Regions from separate parts of the Blautia liquoris genome, predicted to be linked through region 2. Evidence: predicted binding sites of a transcription regulator. Region 2 holds the regulator's gene; each other region holds the start of a gene.
The links. The regulator Rex, encoded in region 2, represses fermentation and respiration genes when NADH is low (regulators of the CRP and FNR family bind a similar motif). The targets are predictions, from matches to a motif close to ATTGTTAANTANTTAACAAT.
Positions count from the first base shown of each region.

Region 1 (10,558 bases), 220 kb from region 2:
TCCATAACAACATTTTCTACAAGACTTCCAAATTTGATTGAATGATAAATCTCCGGCTCATTCTCCTCGGTCAAATCGATACACTTTGCATAGCATCCGCCCTCGAAGTTAAAAACCCCTCTGTCAGACCAGCCGTGTTCATCATCACCAATCAGTTTACGATTCGGATCTGCCGACAAGGTTGTCTTTCCTGTCCCGGACAGGCCGAAGAACACAGCTGTCTCTTTCGTCTCGGGATCCATATTGGCAGAGCAATGCATGGGCAGTACCCCTTCTCTCGGCATCAGGAAGTTCATGACGGAGAAAACGGATTTCTTAATCTCTCCTGAGTACTGAGTTCCGCAAATAACAACCATTTTTTGTTCATAATCAACAAGAATCGCAGCCTCTGAATGGACGCCGTCGACTTCAGGTATGCATTTGAACCCAGGCGCGGCAATAATGGTGAAATCAGGTTCGCCATAATCGGCCAACTGTTCTTTGGTCGGACGAATTAGAAGATCATGGATGAAAAGATTTTGACTTGCAAGCTCATTTACAATTCGAAACTTTCTGGTGCATACAGGATCAGCTCCGGCCATACCATCAAACAGGAAGATCTCTCGATTCTGAAGATAAGCAACAACTTTTGCTTTAATGGAATCGAATTTGTCTTTCTCAATGGGAACATTGACGTTTCCCCATGCTATCTCATCATGAACAGCAGGTGTATCTACGATGAATTTATCTTTTGGTGAACGGCCGGTGTATTTTCCGGTTTTAATAACCAATGCTCCGGTATTCGATAATTTACCCTCACCTCTAATTACAGCAGCTTCGGTAAGCTGCGCAGGTGTCAGATTGCGATAAACTGCTTTTGGGTTAATAATACCCAGTTTTTCAATTCCGTATGTTTCCATTTCACAAACCTCCTGGTATTTTATTTTGTCCTTTTGCAAGTTTAACCGTAGCAACTTGCAAAATGGAAGTATCAACTTGAATTTTCCATATGACAGCTATAGTATACACTATTTTAGCTTTTTTTCCAATAGGTAAAATAAAAGATTGTAATAAATCATACTATTCCGTCACAAAAAGTTTCCAATTTCATTGACTATTTCAAATCTAATTCCCTGACAACTGCCCTTAAACGGTCAGAGCTGTCCTGGAATTTTGCAATTTCTTCGTTGCTAAGCTCCACTTCGAGCTTTCCTTGTGCACCTTTAGGGCCAACCAGTGTCAAAGTACTTGTGCACAGGCCTGTTACACCATATTCTCCATGCATCATGGAAGTTACAGTCGTTATAGAATCAGAAGAAGAAGTGACCATTGCACAAAGACTGACAACAGACATTGCTACCCCATAGAATGTAGCACCTTTTCTTTTAATAATTTCGCCTCCGGACACATGGACATAGTTCTCCATCTCTTCGTGTGTAAAATCTTTAAATTCTTTTCCAATATTGCTGGCGGCCCTTGTGTACTGTTCAAATGGAACACCTGAAATATTTGCACAAGACCATGGGATAAAAGAAGAATCTCCATGTTCTCCAAAAACATATGCATGTATATTCTTCTGAGCAATATTAAATTTGTCAGATAGTATATACCGAAGTCTTGCTGTGTCCAAAATAGTTCCAGATCCAAATACCTGATTTTCAGGAAGACCGGAAACCTTTAAAAATGCGTATGTCATGATATCAACGGGATTGGCAACAATGATGTACTTTGCATGAGGTGCAGCCTGTACGATTTCTTTAGAAATGCTTTTAATAATATTGACGTTCGTCTGGGCGAGCTCGATTCTCGACTGACCAGCTTTTCTCGGAACTCCGGATGTGATGATTACAATATCTGAGTCCTTAGCATCTGCATAATTTCCGGAAATAACAGAAATAGGATCGCGAAATGCAGTTCCCTGAGCAATGTCCATGGCCTCGCCGTCAACTTTTTCTTTATTAATATCGATCAAAACCAGTTGAGAAACATAAGTTTCCTGTGAAAGCGTATATGCTATTGTGGCACCGACACTTCCGGCACCAATAACTGTAATTTTACTACCCATGATAGTAAGCCCCTTTCTTTTGAAACATTGATAATATTTTAACTATTTCTTTTTTATACTACCCCACAGATCACCCAATGTCAAGAGAAAATGCAAAAATTCACTTATTTTCTTTCTCATTTTCAATAAATTTTCTGGCAATCTGTGCGGCAGAGGCGGCATTGTCCGTATATCCGTCTGCTCCGATTTTTTTTGCAAACGCTTCTGTTACGGGACCTCCGCCAACCATAACTTTAAAGTTTTTCCGACTATGTAGTTCATTTAGTTCATGTACAATATGTTTCATCTCCGGCATAGAAGTTGTCAAAAGTGAGGACACACAGACGATATTCACGTCCGGATGTTCCTTGACTGCTTTTATAAACCGCATGGCCGAAACATCAACTCCGAGATCTATAACTTCAAATCCTACACTGCGAAACATGATCGCAACCAGATTCTTGCCAAGGTCGTGCAGATCACCCCCTGCGGTCCCTAAGATTACTTTTCCGAGAGTGCCAAAGTAGCTTCCATCCAGATAGGGTTCAAGAAAATCCATACCTTTTTTCATCGCACGGGCAGCTGCCAGTATCCGGGCCACATCACTGTCTTCTTCCTTGTATTCCTGTCCCATTTTTCGCATTGCCGGAAGCAGGGCTTCTTTAAGAATTATCTGCGGATTGATGCCCGAATCTATAGCCTTTGAGAGCAGCCTTGTTACAATTCCAGGCTTTCCCTCTTCTACTGCGTTTCGTATGTTATCCATAATCCCCATATCCCAAATATCTCCTTTGTACAGATATAGGAATAGTTTATCATGTTTCTAAAGCTCTGGCAAATTCTAATTCATCGATGAACAAATCCTGAAACTCTGGTTCCACCGCCAACTCAATCGCCTCTGCTCTTTTTACCAGATCACAGATCTCCTGAAAAAGATTTCCATTTACAGCAGCCAATTTTGCCCCTTCACCTGCAGCATTTCCAATTCCCCTGATCTTATCTTTTAACTCATAGGGAATTAATCCTATGACACAGGCACTGTCTGTATTCATGTAGTTGCCAAATGCTCCTGCAAGCAGTACCTGATCAATTTGTTCTATCTTAATTTCGAGTTTTTTGCACAGCATCTTTATGCCGGCGGCAATTGCACCTTTTGCAAGCTGAACTTCACGAATATCTTTCTGCGTGATATAGATTTCTTTCAAACCTTTTATTTTATCTTCCTCCTGCAGGAGAAAAATCGACATATTTTCTCTCTTTTGAAGTCTCCAGATCTCATTCTTCGCAGTCGCTGTCTTAAGAACTTCCGGTTTTAGAAAGGCACCGCTGCTGTCAATAAAACCATACTGTATCAGAAAGGCAATAATATCAATCAATCCTGAGCCACAGATTCCTACGGCTAATTTTGAATCTATCATTTCCATATGCATCTTAAGATCTTTTTCATATACATGGCTGACAGCTCCCTTTGTCCCGCGCATACCGCAGGCAATTCTGGCACCTTCAAATGCTGGACCGGCCGCAGTGGAACATGTCACAATTCGATCCTTGTTTCCAAGAACCAATTCGCCATTGGTGCCAATATCAATCATAAGTGTCCTCGGAACCAATTCTTTGAAATTTACAGCCAACATACACGCAGACGTATCCGCCCCCACAAATCCGGCAATATTTGGAAGTAACATTATCTTGCCGTCAGGATGTATATGAATATTCAAATCTGAGGAATTCATAATCATCCCATCTTTAACCTCAGGAACATAGGGTGCTGTCACCAGACTTTTTGGAGAGAGGCCAAGAAAGAGATGATGCATACATGTATTTCCTGCTATGGAAACCAGCCGGATATCTGTCGGAGTAATTTTAGAAATCCTACAGGCCTCTTCAATCAATTTGTTCAAAGCCTCCTGTACAACTTCCTGCATCCTCTTTCCGTCATGTTCCAGCACGTAATTAGCCCTCGCTATTACATCTGCGCCAAACTGAAACTGCGGATTCATCATACTGACAACACTGCACTGCCGTCCGTCTTTTCCGGAAAGTAAATATCCGGCTATTGTCGTTGTTCCTATATCGAATGCCATCAGATAGCCTTGGTCAGCATCTTTTACTGCGGGTAGAACTGGTACCGTCCGATACTCACCGTTTGTAAGAATTTTTTCTTTATCTGCCAGCCCGTCGCTGGTTTCAAGAACCATATCATGTTGAATCCGAGTCTGGCATGCGCGAACTACTATCCTATCTTTATTCTGCAATATTGTGACATTACATTTTCCACAGATTCCACGACCACCGCAGGGGGCGTCGGGTTTTAATCCCGCATTCTGTTCTGCTTCAAGAATCGTTGTGCCTTCCTCTGCCAAAATAGTCTTATCAGCTGGCAAAAATCTTATTTTATAACTTCCCACTCTTAAAACCAGACCTTTCCAGTAAATTCCTTTTATAATTTACAAAAAGCTGCCGCATGAAAAACATGCAGCAGCCCGTCGATAACATTGATTAAGCTACAAGTGATTTTGCAAGTGTGGCAGCCGAAGCAGCATCTTCTGAATAGCCATCTGCGCCAATCTCTGTGGCAAATGCCTCTGTGATAGGGGCTCCGCCAACCATGATCTTGATATTCTTGCGGAAATCCTGTGCTGATAATGCCGAAACCGTATCACGCATAGCTGGCATGGTGGTGGTAAGCAGTGCAGAAAGGGCTACAATCTTTGTATCGGGATTCTCATTCACTGCAGCTATAATTTTATCTGCCGGAACATCGACACCGAGATCAATCACTTCAAATCCAGCACTTTCAAGCATCATAGCCACAAGATTTTTTCCAATATCATGCAGATCCCCGGCTACTGTTGCGATGATCAGTTTTCCCATAGCTCCAGTCGCATCACTTGCAAGGTGTGGTTTCAGAACCTCGACACCTTTTTTCATTGCCTTTGCAGCAACCAACATTTCCGGAACAAATATTTCGTTGTTTTTAAACTTTTCTCCGACGATACCCATGGCATCAATCATACCTTTGTTCAGAATCTCAACAGGATCACATCCATCATCGAGGGCAGCCTGTACCGCTGCTTCAATTTTCTTCGATTTTCCTTTTTCCACTAATTCAGCTACTTCATCAATTTTTGACATTTTACTTTCCTCCGCTTTTCATTCATTTATTTATTTCTATGCTGTTTCCGCCAGGCATCGAAATATCACAATATCCGATCTAACTTTACTTTGCTTTGTCAAACAAACCATCTCGGTATGCACCGATATATTCCATACAGTAATCATCTTCCCCGAGTAATGCCTCCGTTGCATAAATCACTCCAAGCAGATCTCTGTTGGTAGGATCAAGAATAGCACTGTCCAGTCCCGCTTTCATGGCCAGCACTGTGAATCCCAGGTTAATATATTTACGTTTTGGCAGATTAAAAGATATATTACTCACCGCTGCAGTAATATGAACGTCAGGATATTGTTCTCTGACGGTACTGATAACCTTTTCGTTCGTCTCTATACCGTTCTCAGAAGTACATAACATCTCAACAAGTGGATCAATATGTATTCTGGATGGTTTGATGCCATACTCTTTCGCCTTATCCATAATGTTGCCAAAGACCCTCAGACGGTCTTCCGCTGTCTTTGGAATTCCGGAATCATCACTGCAAAGGGCAATTACTTCCCAGTCTGTATCTGCAATCAGCGGAAATATCTTATCAATTTTCCCACCTTCCATGGATACCGAATTGATAAGTCCAGGACGTTTACAATATGGGAAAACCTCAGTAAGAACAGCAGGGCTTGGGCTATCCACACTGATTGGCAGATCTGTAACCTCCTGGATACAATCAATCATCCATCTCAATGTGTCGGCTTCCACTTCCTCAGGAACAGATGCACAGCAGTCAATAAATGTTGCATTCGCTGCTTCCTGTATTCTGGCTCTTTCCTTTATAAACTCTGAGTCTCTTTTTGCAATCGCCTCCGCTACAACTGGAATTGATCCATTGATTTTTTCACCAATGATTATCAATTGAGTTACCTCCTCTTTTATGACAGCCTCCATAATCCTTAGTTAAATGACTGTTCTTAAGTTTACTTTACAATTAAGATTGTATCAGATATTTATTTTGTATCATATCCGCATAAGTATTGACATTCGTGCTAATCCTTCATACACTATGTATGATGGAATTGCATGAGCACTCGTCCGAAGCAATCCGCGGTATCATCAAAGGTGCAAAAACCTTACGCCAAACAAACATAAGGAGGATTAAGTCCATGAAACTAAGTGAACGTATTATCTGCAAGGAACTCTGCAGACATTATAATATTACAATACCCATAAGTTCAAAGACAGAGCTTTCTCTTGGACGCCCCTATATCTGTGAAACAACCCAGGAACATCTGACTGGACACATCCTGATCTGTAAAAATGATATCCAAAGTCTCTTCGAATCCAAAAGCATGACCGATAATTTTATTCTCCATGTTTCCGGTGGAAATGCGTTTCCAACATACGCTTCATCCAATGTGTTGGAACTTCCAGAGACAACAGATGTATTTGAATTATGTAATTTCTTGCAATCCATATTTGACCATTACGATGACTGGGATGAGTCGCTTCATGAAATGATGAAACTATCGGAGCCTCTTTCGGCTCTTTTAGACGCCAGTTTTAGTATCTTTAATAATCCCTTGATTCTTCGGGCATCTGATTATTTCATGCTGGCACATTCCTCTGTCATTGATGAGAATTCCAGCCTTTCACACTTGGTTGATCCTTCCGCCAACTTTGAAAATATGACAACCTGTAAACTAGACCCTCTTTATAATCAGGCGAAATACAACACAGAGCCTTTTTTTCTGCCTGAATATCTCACGGGATCCAGAGAACTATGTATCAATTTGTTTGAACATAAAATTTTTTCCTACCGCCTGGTTGTTGCCGAAGAACTTCAAAAGATTGACACGGATATGGCTCCGCTTTTGGAACACTTAAGTTATTACATCGGTCTGTGTCTCTCCAGAATTGAACCCGATAATGGTCACGCCGGATATTCACTGGAGCATCTGCTTCGAGATGTAATCGACAACAAAATCACAGATCTGACGCTTCTTGGCAATCGTTTCTCAGAATATGGCTGGCTTTCAACTCATGACTACTGTTGCTTCAGCCTGAAGACGGCTGCATTGGACCGTCAAAATCTTACCGCAAAATACATCTGTCATCATTTTGAGGATATTATAAAAGGATCTTGTGCCTTTCAAAAAGAAGAGGACATTATTGTTTTTGTAAACCTGACTCGATTTGGAAAAAGCGAAGAAGAACTTGTCACCTCCTGCATTGAATTTTTAAGAGATAGTTTTTTAAAGGCCGGAATCAGCAATACATTCCACGGCACTTATGATTTGTACTACTGTTGTATGCAATCACGGATTGCACTCGATATTGGTACACGCCACCAGCCTTATCACTGGATTCATAAATTTGAAAAACTATCCCTGCTCTGGCTCCTAGAGAACGCAACAGGGAGTATGCCTGTGCCCTATGCCTGTTCCGGAAAAATATTTGCCTTAAAACGGTATGATATCATTCATAAATCGGATTACTGCAAAACCATGGAAGTTTATCTGAAAAATCATATGAACGCTATGGCCGCAGCAAGGCAACTATTCATACATCGAAGTACTTTTCTCTACAGACTTGACAGGATCAAAGAAATTGCAGGTGTTGACTTTGAAGATGAGAATATGCTTTTTTATCTCGAACTCTCCTATCGCATTATCGAGTCTGAGGGAAATGTATCAATGGAAAGCTTCGAAGATCACGAAATTAAGAATAAATAAATGATGGTTGACTATTGATTTTTCCACTCAAAGTGATATACTTATAACTATCGAAAAAACGGAAGCATAGCTCAGCCGGGATGAGCGTTCGCCTCACACGCGAGAGGTCAGGGGTTCGAGCCCCCTTGCTTCCATTTTTTGGGGCATTAGCGCAGTTGGGAGCGCGTTACATTCGCATTGTAGAGGTCGTGGGTTCGAATCCCATATGCTCCATGAGAAGGTTTGGTCAAAAGCTGCCTAGATGCTTTATGACAAAAGGGACTATCGCGAAAGATAGTCCCTTTTTATATCTACTAACACAAGTTTAAAACTTCCCGGCTTTTGCCGCTTCCTCTACGGCTACCGATACAGCTACCGTCATACCTACCATTGGGTTGTTTCCTGCACCGATCAGTCCCATCATCTCAACGTGAGCCGGAACAGAAGAGGAACCTGCGAACTGAGCATCGCTGTGCATACGTCCCATAGTATCTGTCATTCCATAGGAGGCAGGGCCTGCAGCCATATTGTCCGGATGCAGTGTTCGTCCTGTGCCGCCGCCCGAAGCTACCGAGAAATATTTCTTTCCTGCTTCGAGGCGTTCTTTTTTGTATGTACCGGCTACCGGATGCTGGAAACGAGTCGGATTCGTTGAGTTTCCGGTGATGGATACGTCAACATTTTCTTTCCACATGATCGCCACACCTTCTGTGACATCATTTGCCCCATAGCAATTGACCTTTGCACGAAGACCATCGGAATAGGATTTCCGGAATACTTCTTTTACTTCCCCAGAGTGATAATCCATGTCAGTTTCAACATATGTAAACCCATTAATTCGGGAGATAATCTGAGCGGCATCTTTGCCAAGGCCATTTAAAATAACGCGAAGCGGGTTTTTGCGAACCTTGTTTGCCTGTTCGGCAATCCCGATGGCTCCCTCAGCAGCAGCAAAGGATTCATGTCCGGCAAGAAAGCAGAAACACTCTGTATCTTCTTCAAGCAGCATCTTTCCTAAATTTCCGTGTCCGAGTCCAACTTTACGCTGATCAGCGACGGATCCTGGAATACAGAAAGACTGAAGTCCCTCACCGATTGCTGCGGCAGCTTTGTCTGCTTTCCTGCAGTCTTTTTTGATTGCAATGGCAGCTCCTACCGTGTAAGCCCATTTTGCATTTTCAAAACAAATCGGCTGAATATTTTCAACCATTTTATATACATCTATTCCGGCAGCTTTTGTGATATCGGCACATTCTTCTATAGAACCGATTTCATATTCAGCTAACTTTGCCAGAATCTGTTTTTCTCTTCTTTCATATGATTCAAATAAAGCCATGATATTTGTCCTCCTACCTTACTCTTTTCTTGGGTCAATGATGCGAGCGGCGTCTTCAACTCGTCCATACTGTCCCTGTGCTTTTTCAAATGCAGTATTTGCATCGTCTCCGCCCTTTATGAATTCCATCATTTTTCCGAAATTCACAAATTTGTATCCAATGATTTCATCATCATCATCGAGGGCGATTCCAGTCACATATCCATCAGTCATTTCGAGGTAACGAGGACCTTTTTTCAATGTACCATACATGGTTCCAATCTGAGAGCGGAGACCTTTTCCGAGATCTTCAAGACCGGCACCTACAGGGAGACCATCCTCTGAAAATGCACTCTGGCTTCTGCCATATACAATTTGCAGAAAGAGTTCTCTCATAGCAGTGTTGATTGCATCACAAACGAGGTCAGTGTTGAGGGCCTCTAAGATTGTAAGACCTGGGAGAATTTCTGAAGCCATAGCGGCCGAATGAGTCATTCCTGAACATCCGACAGTCTCTACCAATGCCTCCTGGATAATCCCGTCCTTGACATTTAAGGTCAGCTTACAGGCACCTTGCTGAGGCGCACACCAGCCCACCCCATGTGTAAGACCGGAGATATCTTTTATTTCTTTTGCCTTTACCCATTTGGCCTGTTCCGGAATCGGAGCTGCGCCGTGATGTACACCCTGGGCAACCGGGCACATCATTTCTACTTCGTGTGAATAAATCATTCCTTTAACTCCTTTCAAAAATCAATTGATCATGTGCCGCAGAAATTGTCATTTTTGCGCACTATGTCTATTTTCTCACAAACTTCCTGTTTCGTAAAGGACTTTTTAATCCTGAATATCATTATCACGCGGTGTACGAACCATAATTCCGTTAATCTCAATTTGATCAGAAGCTTCAATCATAATATAAGGAACACCATCAATCATCCTGCTCTCAATCAACTGCGTCTTATCCGGTGCAACTTTTATGATGACATCAGGGGTTTTGATTTCGTAATTCTTCGCATTCGTCAGATTAGAGGCAACAAAACTTGCATCTTCTTCGGCTACTTCCTCATAATGTATGTCGAATTCATCCAGTTTCTCATTTTCTACTCCACTGTCTGCAAATAATTTCTTCACTTCCTGTTTGTCGAGCGTGAGTGGTTCCGGATCGTCCTTTCGTTCATCTATCAATGTGCCAAGGTTCTCATGAATATTCATAACAGTCTCAAAATCACAGGTGTTGTCCAATGTCTCTTCGATCAGAGTCTGAAAAGTCTCCTTTTGTGTTTTTGCTGAAAGTGGTGTCTGACATCCCAGCAGCTGATCAATAATATCGCTTTGTAGAACTTCAGGATTTTTAGCATGGTATAGCAGATTATGGATATCTGGTGTTCGGTCATCGA
Region 1 covers NZ_CP063304.1:1,709,730-1,720,287, forward strand. The annotation lists gene pckA (phosphoenolpyruvate carboxykinase (ATP)) at 1-899, opposite strand, end outside; gene INP51_RS07885 (L-lactate dehydrogenase) at 1,094-2,044, opposite strand; gene INP51_RS07890 (cobalamin B12-binding domain-containing protein) at 2,145-2,789, opposite strand; gene INP51_RS07895 (ASKHA domain-containing protein) at 2,839-4,431, opposite strand; gene INP51_RS07900 (corrinoid protein) at 4,523-5,158, opposite strand; gene INP51_RS07905 (methyltetrahydrofolate cobalamin methyltransferase) at 5,244-6,047, opposite strand; gene INP51_RS07910 (PucR family transcriptional regulator) at 6,296-7,864, shown strand; tRNA gene INP51_RS07915 (tRNA-Val) at 7,925-7,998, shown strand; tRNA gene INP51_RS07920 (tRNA-Ala) at 8,005-8,077, shown strand; gene INP51_RS07925 (GGGtGRT protein) at 8,169-9,179, opposite strand; gene INP51_RS07930 (iron-sulfur cluster assembly scaffold protein) at 9,198-9,890, opposite strand; gene INP51_RS07935 (DUF4317 domain-containing protein) at 9,996-10,558, opposite strand, start outside.
Region 1: the regulator Rex is predicted to act here: its motif matches at 2,071-2,090, upstream of INP51_RS07885 (L-lactate dehydrogenase).

Region 2 (10,558 bases):
ATTCCATGGAGATAAACCGCCAGTGGAATAACACGAATATCTGCATGATTGTCACTGCCCGCGAGAATGCCCAATATTATTCCTGTCAGTACATCTCCGCTTCCTGCTGTTGCCAGTGCTGAATTCCCGGAAGTATTAATATAAGCACATCCATTCGGAAGTATAGTAAGTGTCCTTGCATCCTTACAAACGCAGACGACACCATACTCCTGAACAAATTCCCGAACTGCTTTTGGAATATCCGAGCACAGCTCTGATACAGACATCCCCGTAAGTCTGGAAAATTCTCCTATGTGAGGGGTAACAATACACGGGGGAGCCGCAGATTTAAGCAGGCTCATATGTAGGCTGAGCAGATTTAAAGCATCAGCATCTATCACACATGGTTTATTTCCCTTATTTTTCAATACATATTCCAGAATCTGTCCGGCATATGGTTCTGTAGATATCCCCGGACCAATCCCAATTACGTCCGCCCACTCCATATCCTTTTCCAGCTGTTCACTCAGCGGCTCTTTTGTGTCAAAAACAGACAGCATTGCTTCCGGAAGATTAGACAAGATACTCTCCCTGATCTCATTTGTCGTATAAAATTTAAGCATCCCGGCTCCGGCCCTCATGCAGGCTTCACCTGAAAGAAGCGCTGCTCCCGCCATATTTTTTGATCCTGCAATTAATAATACTTTGCCAAAAGTTCCCTTATTACCATTTTCCTGTCTTATAAAAAGACTGCCAAGATCCTCTTTATCTGTTCGAAAAAAGCAGAAATTATCTTCATCCTGATTTTTTAGCCTTGTATCATAGATACCGATATCAGCAACCATCACATGGCCACTATGGGTTTGTCCATCTCGAAGAAATAACCCCGGCTTTGCATAAGCCATCGTCACTGTTACATCTGCCTGAACAGCGATACCCATAACTGTGCCGGTATCGCTGTTCAGGCCGGAGGGAATATCAACAGCCACGACCGGCACATGGCTTTCATTGATCTGACCCAGGATCACTCTCATCCGCCCTGTGACCGGACGTGAAAGACCTACACCGAACACAGCATCCACGATAACAGTATATTCCGCGTAGTCAGGATTTTTGACAAAATTAATCCGATAATTTCTGGCAATTTCTACCTGTTCCCTCATCCCCTCGCTAAATTTTTTGGGATCCCCGGCTACAAAGACTGATACCTTGTATCCTTTCAGATGAAGAATCCGGGCAGCACAAACGCCATCACCGCCATTATTTCCGCACCCACAGACAACCAGAATACGATCAGCAGAAAACCTTTTGCACGTAACCGCCTCAGAAACCGCAAGGCCCGCTCGTTCCATAAGGACAGAAGAAGGTACCTTCATGGAATTTATCGTATACTGATCCAACTTTTTCATCTGTTCTCCAGTTACTATCTTCTTCATACCTCTCTCCTTTTACCGTCCGTATGGTACCGAATGCAGGTTTGTCCTACTTCTCTTCTACCTTAGAATCCTTTTTGGTCGTGAGATTATATGACAATCTCATTAAGCTTTCGGCAAGATGAACATTTTCAACTACAACATCCTCCGGCAAAAGCAGATTGAGATCTGTATGGGCAAAATTCCAAATCGCCTTCACACCATAGTCAACCAGTTTCTCAGCAACCGAAACTGCCTCTGATTTCGGCAGCGTCAGTGCAGCTATTTCAACATGATGATCCGGAATAAATTCTGAAAGTTCATTCATCATATGAATCTCAATATCTCGAACCTTTTTGCCTTTGACGGCCGGATTCACATCAAACAACGCCACTGTTTTAAATCCACTGTTCTCAAAAGACTTATAATTAGCAAGTGCCTGTCCCAGATTACCTGCTCCCACAATAATCATATTATGTGTATGATTTAAACCGAGAATCTTACCAATTTCAGCATATAAATATCTTACATTGTATCCGTACCCCTGCTGGCCAAAACCGCCAAAATTATTCAGATCCTGTCTGATCTGTGAAGCAGTTACCTTCATCCGATTGCTGAGTTCACCCGAAGATATCCGTTCTACCCCATCATCCAGTAAGTCCCCCAGATAACGGTAATATCGCGGAAGCCTTCGAATCACAGCTTTTGAAATCAATTTCTCATCCAACTATTTTCCCTCCAAATGGATATATTCTCAAAAACTCCATAAAACTTCTATAATCAGCCTGTCATAGCCGAGTTCATCCATAAATTGCTATTATTAATTATAGTGGTATGGTATAACTTTGTCAAAGGAAAATGGCAATATCCTTGCCTAAGTGCTCAGTTATGAGTTATACTTATAAGCAGTCTGATGACTCTTGGCAGAGAACTATATGCAGGTACAAAGGATACTAAGGAGATTTTCAAATGATTTTATCATGTCAAAATATAAGCAAAAGTTTTGGAACTACTGAGGTATTAAAGAATGCCTCTTTTCATATAGAGGCCCATGAGAAGGCTGCATTGATTGGAATTAATGGAGCCGGCAAGTCAACCATGTTAAAGATTATCATGCGCGATATGTCAGCCGATGAAGGTGAGGTCGTACTGGCAAAAGACACATCAATCGGATACCTTTCTCAGCATCAGGATATCAAGGGTGCCCGCTCCATCTACGAAGAGGTATTGAGTGCCAGGCAAAACCTCATCGAGATGGAAGCTAAGATCCGCTCTCTTGAGACGCAGATGAAGAATGCTTCACAAAGGAAGCTGGAGAAACTGATGGCAGATTATACCCGTCTAAATCAGTCTTTTGAAATGCACAATGGTTACGCCTATCGAAGTGAAGTAACCGGTGTTTTAAAAGGTCTGGGATTCGAAGAATCGGAATTTACAAAGCTGGTATCCACACTTTCCGGCGGTCAGAAAACCAGGGTTGCTCTTGGAAAACTATTGATCACAAAACCGGATATCATTCTACTGGATGAGCCAACGAATCATCTTGACATGGCCTCGATCAACTGGCTTGAAACTTATCTGATCAATTATCCAGGAGCAGTGCTGATTGTCTCACATGACCGCTATTTTCTCGATCGTGTTGTGACAAAGGTAATAGAAATTGACGGTGGAAAAGTGTTAAGCTTTGAAGGAAATTATCATTCATACAGTGAAAAAAAGGCCCTCATCCGGCATGCTGCTATGAATGCCTATCTGAACCAGCAGCAGGAAATAAAACACCAGGAGGAGGTAATCGAAAAGTTAAAATCATTCAACCGTGAAAAATCAATTAAACGGGCCGAAAGCCGTGAGAAAATGCTTGACAAGATCGATCGTCTGGATAAACCCTCACAAGTCCGGGATGATATGCACATTGAGCTTACTCCTCAAATCACCAGCGGAAATGATGTTCTGCATGTCGAACATCTTTCAAAAAGTTTTGGCTGTGAGAGATTATTCTCTGACATAAATTTCGATATTAAACGTCAGGAGCGCGTTGCTCTGATTGGAAACAACGGAACCGGGAAAACAACCATTCTTAAAATATTAAACCAGATTGTTTTGCCTGACGAAGGAAAATTCGCACTTGGAAGCAAGGTACAGATTGGATATTACGATCAGGAACATCATGTTCTTCATATGGAAAAGACCGTATTCGAGGAAATTTCCGACACCTATCCGGATCTGAACAATACAATGATCAGAAATGTCCTGGCGGCATTTTTATTCACCGGTGAAGATGTATTCAAACCGATCAAAAGTTTGAGCGGCGGCGAGCGCGGGAGGGTTTCCCTCGCCAAACTGATGCTTTCAAAGGCAAATTTTCTGATCCTCGATGAGCCCACAAATCATCTGGATATTGTATCAAAAGAGATCCTGGAAAATGCTCTGTCAAACTATACCGGAACAGTTTTGTATGTTTCCCATGACCGCTATTTTATCAACCAGACAGCCACAAGAATTATAGAACTTACAAATGGACAACTTGTAAACTACATTGGAAATTATGATTATTATCGAGAAAAAAGAGAGCTGCTTACAAAAGCATATGCCCCAAAATCAGAGGATGAAACTACAGCATCTTCAACAGCAGCCGACTCAAAAACAGACTGGAAAAAGCAAAAACAGGAACAGGCAGAGCAGAGAAAATTAGAAAATGAAATTAAAAAATGCGAATCACAAGTTGAAGAGCTGGAAATAAAAAATGACAAACTGGACAAAGAGATGAGTCGTCCTGAAGTCTCAACGAATGTGACACGCTGCATTGAACTTTCGAAAGAAAAAGACATGATTGCAAAAGAGCTGGAAAAACTTTATGACAGATGGGAAAAGCTTTCTGAAAAAAAGGAGACAATATAAAGAGAAGAAACAATGGCCTCATAAGAAGCCTTTGTTTTTCTTCTCATATCTGAATGAAACACCTAGTTATTAAATCCTTGATTCTAACATCTCTCGTATAGCGAGGATAAAATCCCGGCTGTTTAAGATTTCAGGTCCTTTTATCGTGGTTATCAAAGCCAGGTCCTTTGTCATTCTTCCGCCCTCAATTGTGGCAAGTGTAGCCTTTTCCAAACGATCGGCGAATTCCACCATTTCACGATTCCCATCCAGTTCTCCGCGTTTTTTAAGTGCTCCGCTCCATGCAAAGATCGTAGCCACAGAGTTCGTGGAAGTCTCCTCTCCTTTCAGATGTCTGTAATAATGCCGCTGCACGGTTCCATGAGCCGCTTCATATTCATAGCAGCCATCGGGAGAGACAAGAACGGATGTCATCATGGCAAGAGAGCCGAAAGCAGAGGACACCATATCACTCATCACATCGCCGTCATAATTCTTGCATGCCCAGATAAATCCGCCCTCAGATTTCATAATACGTGCTACAGCGTCATCAATCAGCGTATAGAAATAAGTAATCCCGGCTTTTTTAAACTTATCCATATATTCATTTTCATATAAATCAGCAAAAACATCCTTAAATCTGTGATCATATTTTTTCGAAATTGTATCTTTCGTTGAGAACCATAGATCCTGCTTCGTATCAAGCGCATACTCAAAACAACTTTTTGCAAAGCTTGAAATCGAACAATCTAGGTTATGCTGTCCCTGTACAACACCGGCGGACTTAAAATCGTGAATCAGAAGTGTCTGCTCCTCTCCATCTTCCGGTACATAGAGTAATTCTACCTTTCCCGGTCCAGGTATCACCATCTCAGCATTTTTATAAACATCTCCATAAGCATGCCTTGCAATTGTGATCGGTTTCTTCCAGTTTTTAACGCAAGGCTGTATTCCTTTTACCACGATTGGAGAGCGAAATACTGTGCCATCCAGCATTGCACGGATGGTTCCGTTCGGACTTTTCCACATCTTTTTCAAGTCATATTCTTTCATACGGTCGGCATTAGGAGTGATAGTTGCACATTTTACCGCTACTTTGTATTTCTTTGCCGCATTTGCACTGTCTATGGTCACCTGGTCATCAGTTTCGTTGCGGTGAACCAGACTCAGATCATAATATTCTGTATTCAAATCAATAAATGGTAACAGCAATTCATCTTTGATCATCTGCCATAAGATGCGTGTCATCTCATCTCCATCCATTTCAACCAGGGGTGTCTGCATGCTTATTTTTTTCATAATGTCTCCTTGATAAAACTTAATCATCGGTTATCAGTAGTGATGCTCCTGAATTACATTGCACTTCGTGCTTTCCAATCCTGCAATAATTACAGTATAAAGTATTTTCTATTTCTTCTCAAGTAAGAAATTCATCCAGCTGAAATAATCCCCGTCCCTGCAGGTTATGTGGAAGTCCCAGATCTTTTGCAGTATCAAGCAGTCGGGCCTTGACTTCAAGATTGGTAAGCCATGGATATTTCTCGAGCAGGAGAGCTATCCCGCCTGATACCTTAGGCGTGGACATCGAAGTTCCGCTTTTGGCAGTGTATCTCCCCTGTCTGATCGCACAGCTGACCACCGAATCCCCAGGAGCAACAATATCCGGTTTGCTGATACACTCCCTCGTGGGACCCCTTCCTGAGATTGGCAGAGCAGAAGTGATCATATCCGAAGAACCCACGGTGATCACCTTCCTGCTGCTTCCCGGTGCCGTCACGCTTCCCGGTTTTGGCCCCATATTGCCGGCAGCTGCAACCACTATAAGACCGGCATCCCACACTCGTTCGACCGCATCAATAAGCTTTTTGTGAATATGATAATCTTTTTCTGTCGTACCAACAGATATGTTGACGATTCGTATCCCATACTTCTTATAATATACAAGTACCCAGTTGAGTGCTTCCAGAACTAGATCCTTATCCCCATTCCCATACTGATCCAGGACTTTTAGAGAAATAATATTAGCTCCCGGTGCCACACCCCGGTATCTCCCATAGGAACAATTTCCATTTCCAGCCGCTATTCCTGCTGTGTGAGTGCCGTGTCCATTGTTATCATAAGGTACATCTATATGATTAACAAAATCCCTGAAAATCAGAATTCGATCGTCAAAATCTATATGAGGGAAAATACCCGTATCGAGAAAGGCAATGCCAATCCCCTTTCCTGTCAAATCATCTTCCATCTATCCGCCTCATACTTATCTTCCTTATACTATATGCCAGGAAGAGATCTGACGCAATCAGGCGAAAGAATGTAATGATACACAGATTGTTACGCTCTTCGAGCTCTCACAATCTTATCATATTGTTTTTTTGATCAGTTCTTTTGCCTCGGAAGGATTCGCCTTTCCCTTCATTTCTTTCATGACCTGCCCGACAAGAAATCCCAGAATTTTTTCTTTTCCGGCTTTATATTCTTCTACAGGATTTGGATTCTCTTTAATAACTTTGTGAACCACCGCTGTCAGTAATTGTGTATCTTTTACGGTCTTAAGACCATGTTCCTCCACATAACACTCTGGATCTACGTTCTCCAGAAAAATCTTTTCGAAGACCTCTTTCGCAACTGTATTGCTCACTGCACCTTCATCGGAAAGCCGAACCAGCTTTGCGAGGTTCTCCGGTGAAAATGACAAATCATCCGGCTCATATTCATACACTTTTAAGAGCCGTAATGTCTCTCCCATCAGCCAGTTTGAAACCTTTTTAGGCTTTTTGCAGATTGCAGTAGTGGCTTCAAAGAGATCAGCCAGTTGGCGTGAACCGGTCAGAATCTGAGCGTCATACGTTGGCAGTCCATACTCTGTTTCATAACGTTTTTGTTTCTCAGGCTGAAGCTCCGGCAAAGATCTTTTCACCCGTTCCATCCATTCATCACTGATTCGAATCGGAGGAAGATCCGGATCGGGGAAATACCGATAATCCCGGGCATCTTCTTTGGACCGCATGGCATAGGAATACTCTTTGTTATCGTCCCATCGGCGCGTCTCCTGTATCACCAGTTCCCCTGATTCAATTAATTCAATCTGACGTCTGCGTTCACCCTCAATTGCATGCCGGATAGCCTTAAAGGAATTCAGATTCTTCATCTCTGTTCGCGTTCCCATCTGTCGGCTCCCACATTCTCGAACTGACAAGTTCACATCTGCACGCATGGATCCCTCCTGCAGCTTGCAGTCAGAGACGCCCAGATATTGCAAAATCAAACGAAGCTTCTCCAGATAAGCCACAACCTCATCCGCATCTCTCATGTCCGCTTCCGACACAATTTCAATCAGAGGGACTCCGCTTCTGTTATAATCAACAAGCGAGCAATCTTCCCATTCATCATGAATCAGTTTTCCGGCATCCTCCTCCATATGAATCTCATGAATCCGAATCTTCTTATTCCCGCCCAAAGTCAGGATCTCTATAAATCCATCATGACAGATTGGAACATATAGTTGAGAGATCTGGTAGTTTTGTGGATTGTCCGGATAAAAATAATTCTTGCGGTCAAACTTACAATACTGATTAATCCCGCAGTTAGAAGCTAGTCCAACGGCCATAGCATATTCCACCACCTGTCTGTTTAAAACCGGAAGAGTCCCCGGCATTCCAGTACATACCGGGCAGGTATGTGTATTTGGTTCGCCTCCAAATTCCGTCGAACACCCACAGAAAATCTTTGTTTCTGTGGCAAGTTCTACATGGACTTCCAGTCCAATTACTGTTTCATATTGTTTTGTCATCTGCATGATACCCCCTTTTCAAAGCTATAAGCAGCACCAAGCAGTGTCTTCTCTGAAAAACAATTGCCAATTAGCTGCATCCCAATCGGAAGCCCTTCTTGGTTCAGGCCGCAAGGCAAAGATATGGCAGGCAGCCCGGCCAGGTTCACCGAAACCGTATAAATATCATCCAAATACATCTTAAGAGGATCTCTTAAAGATGTTCCAAGTTTCGGAGGAGTCCCGGGAGATACGGGTGTCAACAAAACGTCGTATTTTTGAAATGCATAGTCAAAGGATTGTTTGATCATATTTTTTGCTTTTAATGCCTTGATATAGTAAGCATCGTAGTACCCCGAGCTTAATATAAAACTTCCCAGCATGATACGATGTTTGACTTCACTTCCAAATCCCTGTGTACGACTTTTCTTATACATATCGTGAAGGCCTTCGTATTCTAGCGCCCTGTATCCATATTTTACACCATCAAAGCGTTCCAGATTCGAGCTGGCCTCGGCAGAGGCTATCATGTAGTAGGCCGGTATGGCGTATTCTGTCATTCCCAGCTCAAAAGACTCCACAATTGCACCATTTTCCTTTAATACTTTTGTCGCTTCCAGAATGCTCTCTCTCACTTCGAAATCTAAACCTTCTTTGAAATAATCTATGGGAATCCCTATCCTCAATCCGTGAATATCCTGACAAAGAGCAGAAGTGAAATCATAATCTTTTAAATTCACCGAAGTGGAATCTCTAAGGTCATGCGAGGCAATGACAGATAATAGTGCCGCACAGTCACCCACGTCCTTCGCAATCGGTCCAATCTGGTCTAATGAGGACGCGTAGGCAATCAGACCATAGCGAGAAACTGTTCCATAAGTCGGTTTTAATCCTGTAACCCCGCAAAAAGCACTCGGCTGCCGTATAGAGCCGCCGGTATCCGAACCCAATGCAATACTGACCTCACCGGCCTTCACTGCCGCGCAGGATCCTCCTGATGATCCACCTGGTACATACTCAGGATTTATAGGATTTCGAGTCATGCCGTATGCTGAGGTCTCAGTCGTACTTCCCATGGCAAATTCATCCATATTTGTCTTTCCGATGATCACCGCGCCGGCTTTTTTTAGCCTGTCCACTACCCATGCATCATAAGGAGGTGTAAAATCAGAAAGCATCTTAGAGGCACAGGTCGTCTTGATTCCTTTTGTACATATATTGTCTTTCACTGCAACCGGAACTCCGGCCAGCGATCCTGTAAGCTCTCCATTTTCTATCCCTTTTTGTACTTCCCTGGCTGTATTTAAAACCTTTTCTTCATCCACTGTGATAAATGCATTCAGATCTTTTTCCTTTTGTTGTATTTCTTTCAGTGACACTTGAGCAGCCTCCACTGCCGTAATCTCACCGGACTGTATCATTTTTGACAGCTGAACAGCTGTAATTTTTCCAAGATCCATCTTTTTCACCTCCTATTCTACCGTCTTGGGAACCAGATACTGGCCGTCTTTTTTCTTAGGAGCATTTGCAAGCATGTTGTCCCGGTCATCATCATTTGTCACCACGTCTTCACGAAACACATTGTCAACCGGCAAGATATGAGACATTGGTTCAATCCCATCCGTGTCAAGTTCTTTCAACTTGTCGACATAATTCAGCATTTTTTGCATCTCTTCCTTTGCCTTATTTCTCTCATCTCCATCCAGGTCCAGTTTGGCAAGAATAGATACATAATTAATCATTTCATCTGTTATTTTTTCAGCCATTGTCATATTCTCCTACTTTTTTACTTAGATTACGGAACAAGTCTCCCCTGATCGCGAGGGAAAAGCGTCGTTTCGCGGACATTATCATCACCGATAAGCTGCATGGTAAGGCGTTCAAGTCCAATTCCAAGACCGCCGTGTGGAGGCATACCGTACCGAAAGACATCCAGGTACTTCTGCATCCCATCTACTTCAATTTTTCTCGCTTTCATCTTTTGGCACAATTCGCAATAATCGTGAATGCGCTGACCGCCGGTTGTGATCTCCATTCCATGAAAGAGAAGATCAAAACTCAAAGTGAAAGTCGGATCTTTCGGATCGTCCATAGCGTAAAACGGACGTTTCTTTGATGGATAGTGCGTGACAAAAACAAAATCAGCATTGTCCTCTTCTTTAAAGTACTGTCCGATCAGCAATTCTTCCTCGGGTTCCAGATCGTAGGGGTTTTTAATTTTCCGATGATATTTTTCAGATACCAGTTCTTTTGCGTTCGTAAATGTCACATATGGAATTTCATCAACTTTTGGAAGTTTAATGTCAAGAAGATCTAACTCTTTTTTATAATCTTTGTCGAGCAAGTTTACCATGTACTGTAGAAATCCCGTCTCCATCTCCATAATATCTGTGAAATTCTCTACATACCCCATCTCTAAATCAAGAGACGTATATTCGTTTAGATGACGTTTCGTATTGTGCTTTTCCGCCCGAAAAACGGGCCCGGTCTCGAATACTCGGTCAAAGACACCTACCAT
Region 2 covers NZ_CP063304.1:1,490,711-1,501,268, reverse strand. The annotation lists gene INP51_RS06835 (NAD(P)H-hydrate dehydratase) at 1-1,415, opposite strand, end outside; gene INP51_RS06830 (redox-sensing transcriptional repressor Rex) at 1,462-2,118, opposite strand; gene abc-f (ribosomal protection-like ABC-F family protein) at 2,361-4,289, shown strand; gene INP51_RS06820 (NADP-dependent isocitrate dehydrogenase) at 4,359-5,567, opposite strand; gene INP51_RS06815 (S8 family peptidase) at 5,686-6,513, opposite strand; gene gatB (Asp-tRNA(Asn)/Glu-tRNA(Gln) amidotransferase subunit GatB) at 6,631-8,061, opposite strand; gene gatA (Asp-tRNA(Asn)/Glu-tRNA(Gln) amidotransferase subunit GatA) at 8,058-9,500, opposite strand; gene gatC (Asp-tRNA(Asn)/Glu-tRNA(Gln) amidotransferase subunit GatC) at 9,513-9,806, opposite strand; gene aspS (aspartate--tRNA(Asn) ligase) at 9,836-10,558, opposite strand, start outside.

Region 3 (10,558 bases), 420 kb from region 2:
GTTGAGTATAGACAGGTCATCCACCAGCTTTTTGGCCTTCCATTCCTGCGCAATTCCGATGACGATATTTAGCAGGACAATTGCGATAAACACCATATTCGTATAGGCGCCCGCCAGGAAGAGTAACACCGCAATGATAAAATTGAGCAAATTAAAGAGTGTAAAGATATTGTCCTTTAGAATCTGCCCTTTCGTCTTTGTCATTGGTTTTTGTGCAGCGTTTCCTTCACCGCGCTGCCGACGCTTTTGTACCTCTAAAGACGTCAGCCCTGATATTGGCTCCTCCATATCATTCCTCCGTTAAGTAATCATTCTCTTGTCTTTTTTTTATTTCGAATCCGTTTGATCAGTTTCGTAATCTCCACAAGGAACAAAGGCAAAAGCGACAGTAACGCTGTCATCCCCCACTGTGCACCTGTGAGAACTACAAGGCTAAAAAAGCGGCGCAGAGCAGGAATCAGCAGAATGCATGTCAGAACTGCCCCGGATACCACTATGGTCCCGTACAGTGCCTTATTGTGCCCATTGCCCCTTGCAAAAACCGAGTCTGTATTCGAACGCTGATTGAGTGCATGAAGCAGCTGTGAAATTGCCAGAACCAGAAACGCCATTGTCATACCCGCAGCATGGTTGTCACTCGTCAGACCGTATCGATAGGCCAAGACGGTAGCAGCCGTAATATAGATGCCGTGCAGCATGACACGAATCACCAATCCGCGCTCAAACAACGTTCCTGATTTTACAGGTTTGTGTTTCATAATATTTTTGCTGGCCGGATCCACACCCAGAGCAATCGCGGGGAGCGAGTCTGTGATCAGATTAATCAGCAAGATGTGCACGGCTAGAAGCGGTGCATCCCAGTTTATCAGCGTAGCAAGAAACAGCGTAAGTATTTCTGCAACGTTGCCGGCCAGAAGGAATTGAATTACTTTTTGTATGTTTCGATAGATACGACGTCCTTCACGGATCGCATACTCGATTGTGGTAAAATCATCATCCAGAAGAATCATATCTGAGGCATCTTTTGCGACATCTGTACCACTTTTTCCCATGGCAATTCCGATATCTGCAGCTTTCAGTGCAGGTGCATCGTTTACACCGTCTCCCGTCATCGCCGCCACCTCACCGGTACGCCGAAGCGATTCAATAATGCGAAGTTTATCCGCCGGCGTGACACGGGCAAAGACAGTGGTACGTTTTATCGCCTGATCGAGAGCTTCCTCGGACATTTGATGAAGTTCATCACCTGCCACCACAAGATTTCCCTCACAAAAGATACCAAGCTGCTGCGCAATGGCTACGGCGGTCTCTTTATGGTCACCTGTAATCATGATCGTACGAATTCCCGCATCGCGGCAAGTCTCGACAGCTGGAATTACTTCTTCGCGTGGAGGATCAATCATCCCCGTCGCTCCGAGAAAGGTGAGGTCATGTTCCAGATTTTCGTCATCCTCCTCAGGGATTCGTGACAGCGTCCGCTTTGCAAACCCTAACACACGCAGTGCATCCGTTGACATATGATAACACAGATCCCTGATTTGTGTCTGGTCTTCTTCGGTAATCGGACGTTCTCCCCTTGAAGTGAGGATATAGGTACAAAGAGGAAGGATCTCATCAACAGCACCCTTCGTATAGGCGGTATATTCCTCTTCCATCTTGTGCACCGTGGTCATTCGTTTGCGTTCCGAGTCGAAGGGCTGTTCAAACACCCTGGGGTATTTGTCTTCTAGTTCCTCATGATCTTTTCCGAATGCATCGGTCAGAAAGAGCAGCGCACCCTCCGTGGGATCGCCGAGAATCTCTCCCGGACGATCCGGGTCAAAGCTTGCATTATTGCAAAGCGCCGCCGCATAGACCAGTTCCCGATATACGGCATGTTTTTTCGCGGCATCCGCTACTTTCGTCGTCTCTTTCGTCTCAAAGTCACCGTTCATCGCTATGTCTGTTACCGTCATACGATTTTTTGTCAGTGTGCCGGTCTTGTCACAGCAGATGACAGATGCACCTCCAAGCGTTTCCACTGCAGGCAGCTTGCGCACCAGTGCATTTTCCTCTGCCATACGCTGTACACCGAGTGCCATAACAATCGTTGCCGTCGCAGGAAGACCCTCCGGAATCACGGAAATCGCCAGTGAAATGGCTGTCATAAGCAGCGGAACCCAGGGTCTGCCATACAAGGATCCTATCACAAAGATCACAATGCAGACAAACAGGCCAAAGATACTTAAGGTTTTGCCGACAGCGTTCAGTTTCTGCTTTAAGGGGGTGTCATATTCATCCTGCTGATCCAACATGCCGGCGATTTTTCCGACCTGCGTACGCATTCCGGTTTCCACGACAACACCTGTTCCGTTGCCATACATGACGATGGATGAGCTATAGGCCATATTCCTTCGATCACCCAGCGGTGTATCTTCGGCATATGAGGTGTCATCCTCCTTTTCAAGCGGAACGGATTCTCCCGTAAGAGCTGCCTCTTGAATCTTTAAGTTATTCGTACTGAGCAAGCGGATATCTGCCGGCACAATACTGCCGTCTTCCAGATAGACAATGTCTCCCGCCACGAGCTCCCGGGCAGGGATCAGGCTCTCTTCTCCTTCGCGCAGTACCCTCGCAGTCGGCGCTCCTATACTTTTTAGCGCCTCAAGTGCGTTTGCCGCCTTCTTTTCCTGAATGATGCTCACCGCAGCATCCAGCGCTACAATGACCAGAATTACAATCGCTTCTGTCCATTCATTCAGCAACATGGAAAGCAGTGCGGCAGCAATCAGGATAATCACCATCACATCCGTGAGCTGTTCTTTTAGCATCTCAAGAATACTCTTTTGCTTTTTCTGGCACAATACATTGCAGCCATCTTTTTGCAGTCTCTTTTCTGCCTCGGCATCACTTAATCCTTCTTCCGATGTCTGAAGTTTCTTCAGTACATCCTCCGCAGATTTGGCATGCCAAGGCTTGTGTAAGTCGTCATCCATCAATATAAACTCCTTTTAAAATTTATTATAAGTCAGAAGAGCATAAAAAGGCATACTTTACATCGAAACGCAAAGTACACCCTCATCTTAATCTGAAACTTATTCTGTATTTATACATGGTCTTATCTGGTACATCCTTTTTTGTATCTGATTTTCCACAGCTTTTGAGGTTGTCCTCCAAGCGGCAGATATCTGTTGTCAATTTTGTCTCATCTTATTTGGTTCTCTCATGTTGTCCGACAGAAGAAGGTTCCACATTGGGGTGCGGAAACCTTCGTATGTTCATTCCCTTACATGCTGACAATAACTGAAGAAAGGGAAAAAATTAATCATGATAAGGGAATGAACCGGGACAGCAGGGGTTGAACCTGCAGCACAATCATACACATGCTTAAAAGGCAAAACATACAGAACTGGAGAAATATAAAAACAATTTGCAAATCTAATATTCTTATAAGCCTGGTACAACTATGCCTGAATCACTCTGCCATTGAGCTATGTCCCGAAATAATAATAATGCAAAAATGAGTATAGCAGAATTCAAGGGATGATTGACTATATATGTACTGAACAACATATTTCATGTACCGAAAAACAAAAAGTGCAAGAAAGTATATCACATGCTTTCCTGCACTTTTTATCTGATTAACCGGGACAGCAGGATTCGAACCTGCAGCTATCGCGCATCGCATATATGGAAAACATACAGATCTATGAAACATTGTACAAGATCTCGAGTGAAACTTTTTATACATTAGTCATTACTACGTTGGAGAACTGCTCTGCCGCTCTGCCATTTGAGCTATGTCCCGACAAGTATAAATTATAATTCAGTATAACAGATCTACGCCAGATTCCTTTGTATAGGTAACGAACAACCTGTCTTATGTAACAAAAGACAGGTTGTTCTGATTTCAGAATATGCCGCACTGCGAAAACACGAAGTAATTCTTTCGCTGATTTGTTGAATTACTGAAGATTCAATTTCTTTGTCATAATATATTTTGTCACGAAAAAGCCCGCGATGAAAATAATCAGTGATATAATCAGATTTATAATCATCGTTGTATTCGCTATCTGTACTCCGGTTACCTGCATTTCCCAGGCATTTTCTGATTCAAGACTTGAGGATATGAATGAATTACCGGTGACTGCGATTGTTATGATCATAATAATCTGTTCAACAACGTAGATTCCGGCATATACCCCAACCGAACCCAATAGCTTATGTCCGGAAAGCAAACTGCCTATGGATACAGAAACATACATCTTAAGGACGCTTACGAATGGGGTCAGAACAATTGTGGCTACAATTAAACATCCCGTCAAAAGAGATCTGCCATGAAACAGATACCCGATGACCTCCTTCATAAGTTGTGACAGATTGCTGAATGTCTCCTTGTCTGCCATTATGATAAAAATAGCTGCGATCACAACAATAATATCAAGAACCATCCAGAGAATCCCTGTAAGTCCCTTCGAAATGATAATCTGCTGCGGTGTAACAGGCAGTGTGTTTGTCAGGTATCCCTGATCTGTAAACACATCTTTATAGAAACGATATCCGATAAAAACGACAGTGAATATAGCTGCTGTTCCAATTACCATAATGCTTAAGAAGAAAAACAACCCTGCTATGGTAGAATTTTCATTCAGACCGCCGCTTACTGCAAAGGATATTCTTGTGAGAACTGCAAAAAGAAGAACAATTCCATGCAGAATAATTAAACTTTTGGATATTTCTTTCCACTCATATTTAAATAATTTCTTTAACATCTGAATACCTCCCTGAACAGTGCATCCACTGATTTTCCCTGTTTGACACGAATGTCATCGACTGCTGTCTGCATACGGATCTGTCCATCCTTTATGAAAATCACTTCATCTAAAATGTTTTCCACATCCGATATCAGGTGAGTAGAGATAAGTATCGTTGCATTTTCATCATAATTATTGATAATGGTATCTAAGATATAATCTCTGGCCGCCGGATCAACACCTGCAATTGGCTCATCCAGACAATACAGCTTTGCTCTTCTGCTCATCACTAATATCAGCTGTACCTTTTCCCTTGTCCCTTTTGACAAGGTCTTAATTCTTGCTGTCGGATCAATCGCCAATCGTTCCAGCATATCCTTAGAACGGCTTCTGTCATAATCTGAATAGAAGTCCTCAAAGAAATTCATGACATCGGAAACCCTCTGATTTTCATTCAGATAGGTACGCTCCGGAAGATAAGAGACAATCTCTTTCGTCTTAAGCCCAGGTTCATTTCCAGCGATGAGCAATGCACCCTCAGACGGTGAGAGAAGGCCGTTAATCAGTTTAATTAAGGTGGTCTTTCCACTGCCGTTCGGACCAAGCAAACCGATAATCCTACCGGATTCCAAATCCAGATCCACAGATTTCAAGGCCTGCTTTTTTCCATATTTTTTTGTCAGTCCCCTGCACTCTAATATTGTACTCATACTCTCTCCTCCTTCAGATTTTTATGGAGCAGGCTGAGAATCTCCTCTTTTCCAAACCCCATCTGAATCATCTTTTCCATAAACTCCCGAATCTGGACCGACGCCAGTTCTTCTCTCGTCTTGTCAATCATTCCCGAGTCCTCCGTTACAAATCTTCCACTGGTTCTCTCCGTAAAGAGAAGTCCTTCTCTCTCAAGTTCCGACATAGCCTTTTGCATCGTATTAGGATTTACTCCGGCTTCTACAGCCAGCTCCCGTACAGATGGTAATTTATCACCCGGTTTGTAATAACCGGATACAATCGTAAGTTCAATTCTCTCGACTAATTGTGTATAAATTGGTCTTCCTGAATCTAAGTCCCATGCCATTCTCTTGCCTCCTTAATTTTAATTCTTGTATTATTGTATTGTTGTATTATTTGTATAGTACAATAATACGATAGGAAATACATTTTGTCAAGATGTTTTTTTATTTTTTTTAAATGGCACATTAAAAAAGCAAGGATAGCGTTCCAGCGATATCCCTGCTTTTCAATTACAACGTTATTTTCAGCAGTGCTTTATTTTTGATTCCCATAATAGCATCTCAGATAAATCTCTTTTATCTCTTTTAATAATGGATATCTGGGATTAGCTCCTGTACACTGATCGTTAAATGCCTGTTCAACCATGTCGTCTAAGGTATCAAGAAAATAGTTCTCATCGACACCATACTCCCTGATAGACTTTTTGATTCCAATCTGTTCTTTCAGCTTTTCCAGCTTTGCTATGAATTCTTCAAACACTTCCTGATCATCTTTGCCGGTACACCCTGCAAATCGTCCCAACTCGGCATATCTTGCCAGGGTATCCGGATAAGGGTACTGGGAAAAAGTTCCCATCTTCGCCGGTGCTTCAGCTGCGTTATATCGCATGACCTCCGTGAGAAGAACCGCATTGGCAATACCATGGGGAAGATGATGGAAAGCGCCCAGTTTGTGTGCCATGGAGTGGTTGACTCCCAGGAATGCATTCGCGAATGCCATCCCCGCTATACAAGATGCATCAGCCATCTTTTCCCGGGCAATCGGATCATCTGCTCCGTTCTCATAGGCAGAGGGGAGATAATCGAATACGGTTTTTACGGCTTTCATTGACAATGGCTGCGTAAAGTCCGTAGCCATAATTGATACATAGGACTCGATTGCGTGGGTCATGACATCAATACCGGAAGCACTGGTCAGTCCCTTAGGCTGTGACATCATGTTGTCAACATCTACAATTGCCATATTCGGGAGGAGTTCATAGTCTGTCAGAGGCCACTTTACACCTGTATCTGCATCTGTAATGATAGCAAACGGTGTCACCTCAGAGCCGGTTCCCGAAGAGGTGGGAATTGCTACAAAATATGCCTTTTCTCCCATCTTAGGGAAGGTGAATACCCTTTTTCGAATATCCATAAAATCCATGGCCAGATCTTCAAAATTCACTTCCGGATGCTCATACATAAGCCACATAATCTTCCCTGCATCCATCGCCGAACCGCCGCCCATAGCAATGATCGTGTCCGGTTCAAAAGCAGAGATCATCTCTGCTCCTTTTCTTGCGCATTGGAGAGTCGGATCGGGTGCAACTTCAAAAAAGCATGAATGCTGAATTCCCATCTCATCCAGCTTTTCCTCAACAGCGTCTACATACCCGTTCTTGTACAGGAAGGAATCTGTGATAATAAAAGCCTTCTTTTTATGCATCACTGTGCCAAGTTCATCCAGCGCAGTCGGCATACAGCCTTTTTTAAAGTAAACTTTTTGAGGTGTCCGAAACCAAAGCATATTCTCTCTCCTCTCTGCAACCGTCTTAATATTCAGCAGATGTTTTACCCCTACGTTCTCTGACACGGAATTTCCGCCCCAGGAACCACAGCCAAGTGTAAGAGAAGGGGTCATTTTAAAGTTGTAGAGATCACCAATACCTCCCTGAGAAGAAGGTGTGTTCACTAATACACGCCCTGTCTTCATTCTCTTTGCATGCATTGCTATCTTTTCTTTCTGACTTGGGTGTACGAAGAGAGAGGATGTGTGTCCATAACCGCCATCGGCTACGAGCCTCTCGGCCTTTTCAAGGGCTTCATCAAATGTTTTTGCTTTATACATCGCAAGAACTGGAGATAACTTTTCATGGGCGAATTCTTCGGAAGGTTCTACAGACTCCACTTCACCGATCAGAATCTTTGTATCCTCCGGAACATCTATACCCGCCATTTTTGCAATCGCACACGCCGACATTCCCGGAATCTTTGAATTCAGTGCACCGTTGATCATTATCGTCTTTCGCACCTTATCAAGCTCACCTTTCTTTTTCAAAAAATAGCATCCACGATAAGCAAATTCCTTTTTGACTTCATCATATATATCTTCAAGAACTGTTACAGATTGCTCGGAGGCACAAATCATACCGTTATCGAATGTCTTAGAATGAATAATTGAGCTGACAGCCATCTTGATATCTGCTGTGTCATCTATGATGACTGGTGTGTTGCCCGATCCTACTCCCAGTGCCGGTTTTCCCGATGAATACGCAGATTTCACCATCCCCGGTCCGCCTGTCGCCAGAATAATATCTGACTCTCGCATTACCTGTGTTGTAAGTTCGAGAGAGGGTTCATCTATCCAACCAATGATTCCTTCGGGAGCCCCTGCTTTTACCGCCGCCTCAAGTACCACCCTCGCAGCCTCGATCGTACATCTTTTTGCGGCCGGATGAGGACTGATAATGATCGCATTTCTCGTCTTTAAACTAATCAAAGTTTTAAAAATTGCTGTTGAAGTAGGGTTTGTGGTGGGGATAACTGCTGCAATCAGGCCAAGAGGTTCTGCAATCTTCTTAATTCCATATGCCGGATCTTCTTCAATAACACCACAGGTCTTTGTATGTCTGTACGCATTATATATATACTCCGCTGCATAATGGTTCTTAATTACCTTATCTTCCACAACACCTCTTTGTGTCTCTTCCACTGCCAGTTTTGCAAGAGGGATGCGCTGTTTGTTCGCTGCCATAGCCGCTTCAAAGAAGATTTTATCTACCTGCTCCTGCGTATAGGCAGCAAATATCTTCTGAGCCTGGCGCATCGCCTGTATCTTAATGCTGAGGGTTTCTGTACTGTTCACGATATCAGGTACAACTGTCTTATCCTTATTAGCCATCTTAGTGCCTCCTGTTATTCAAATCTTTTTACATTAATAACTTACTCGTATAGTTTACAACATGCTGCATTGTTTGTCAATATATTAACGTTATATTTTTAACATAGTTAGTTTTTTAGTTATTACTCGTGTTTGAAGATAGAAAAAAAGGGGATGGCCCCTTTTTTCAAATCACCTTTATTCACCAAATCCACTTTCTACCAGTGCACATAATTCTTCGACTGCATTTTCTTCATCAGAACCGTCTGCAGCTATCTCAATTCTTGTTCCCTGCTTCAATCCTTCTGCCATGATTCGCACGACTGATTTCGCATTCACTGCCTCTTTATCCTGATCCAGATTACGAATTGTCACTTTGCTTTCAAATTTCTTGGCTTTTAGCACAAGTTCAGAGGCAGGACGTGCATGAAGACCTGTTTTATTGATCACTTTCAATTGCTTTTTTATCATGATTTGCTACCTTTCTGCTAAGTTTTGTGTTTCTTGCAGCTGATGTCAGACACTCTCGCCGTTGCTGGAAATCAGCTCTTGATACCAGTAGAAAGAGTCTTTTCGAATCCTCTCTAAAGTGCCGTTTCCCTCATCGTCTTTATCTACATAGATAAACCCATAACGTTTCATCATCTCACCTGTGCTTGCACTGACAAGATCAATACAGCCCCACGGCGTATATCCGATGAGATCTACCCCATCTTCGATGGCCTCCGCCATTTGCTCTACATGCCATCTCAAGTAATCGATCCGATAATCATCATGAATACTCCCATCCGGCTCCAACGTATCAGCGGCACCGAGTCCGTTTTCCACCACCATAATCGGAACTTCGTATCGGGCATACACTTCATTCAGGAAATAACGCAGTCCCTTGGGGTCAATCATCCAGCCCCAATCGCTCGCCTTGAGATAAGGATTCGAAACTGCATCTCCCATCATATTGCCCGCCGTCTTTTTCATCTCAGGATCTGCACTGGCACAGGCACTGGAATAATAACTGAAAGAGTAGAAATCTACACATCCGGCTTTTAGTATCTCATCGTCGCCCGGCTCCTTCGTCACCTGAATATTGTGTTCCTGAAAGTAGCGTTTAGCATAATGTGGATAGGCGCCGCGAACCTGCACATCACTGCAAAACCAGTTTCCCATATTCATCCGCTGCTGGCTGGCAAGCATGTCATCCGGATTACAGGTATATGGATAGACACACGTTCCCGCTATCATACAGCCCACGCGATTATTTTCATCAATTTCATGTGCCAGCTTCACTGCTTTCGCACTTGCCAAAAACTCATGGTGCAGCGCTGTAAAGCGTCGGCTGGCCACTTCAGGAGATTCTGTCTTGCTGTTTGCAAATGGATTGCCCATATCGGCATCTTCTTTTGGCAAAATTCCGCCCCCTAGTGTTTCTCCAAAACTATGGCTTAAGGCATTGATTTCATTAAATGTCAGCCAGTATCTCACCAGACCTTTATATTCTGTAAATATTGTCCGACAGTAATTGAGATAATAATCAACCACTCTTCGATCTGCAAAACCATTGTATTTTTCACAGAGATGATACGGCATGTCAAAATGCTGTATGGTCACAAGGGGTTCTATCTTGTATTTCTTACACTCTAAAAATATATCTCGATAAAATTCAATTCCCTCTGCATTCGGTGCACTCTCATCTCCCCTGGGAAATATGCGGCTCCACGCAATCGAGAGACGATACATCTTGAATCCCATCTCAGCAAATAGGACAATGTCTTCTTTATAATGATGATACATGTCGATTGCCTCATGACTGGGATAGCTCTGATTTGGATCAATCTCTCGGGTAAACTTACGGGGAACCTGTCGGCTTCCTGCCGTATAATGATCCGATACAGAAGGACCCTTGCCTCCCTCCTTCCATCCACCTTCACACTGGTTTGCCGCGGTTGCTCCGCCCC
Region 3 covers NZ_CP063304.1:1,914,605-1,925,162, forward strand. The annotation lists gene INP51_RS08735 (cation-translocating P-type ATPase) at 1-288, opposite strand, end outside; gene INP51_RS08740 (calcium-translocating P-type ATPase, PMCA-type) at 309-2,975, opposite strand; gene INP51_RS08745 (hypothetical protein) at 3,945-4,751, opposite strand; gene INP51_RS08750 (ABC transporter ATP-binding protein) at 4,745-5,443, opposite strand; gene INP51_RS08755 (GntR family transcriptional regulator) at 5,440-5,811, opposite strand; gene adhE (bifunctional acetaldehyde-CoA/alcohol dehydrogenase) at 6,003-8,627, opposite strand; gene INP51_RS08765 (HPr family phosphocarrier protein) at 8,805-9,077, opposite strand; gene ascB (6-phospho-beta-glucosidase) at 9,123-10,558, opposite strand, start outside.
Region 3: the regulator Rex is predicted to act here: its motif matches at 8,700-8,719, upstream of adhE (bifunctional acetaldehyde-CoA/alcohol dehydrogenase).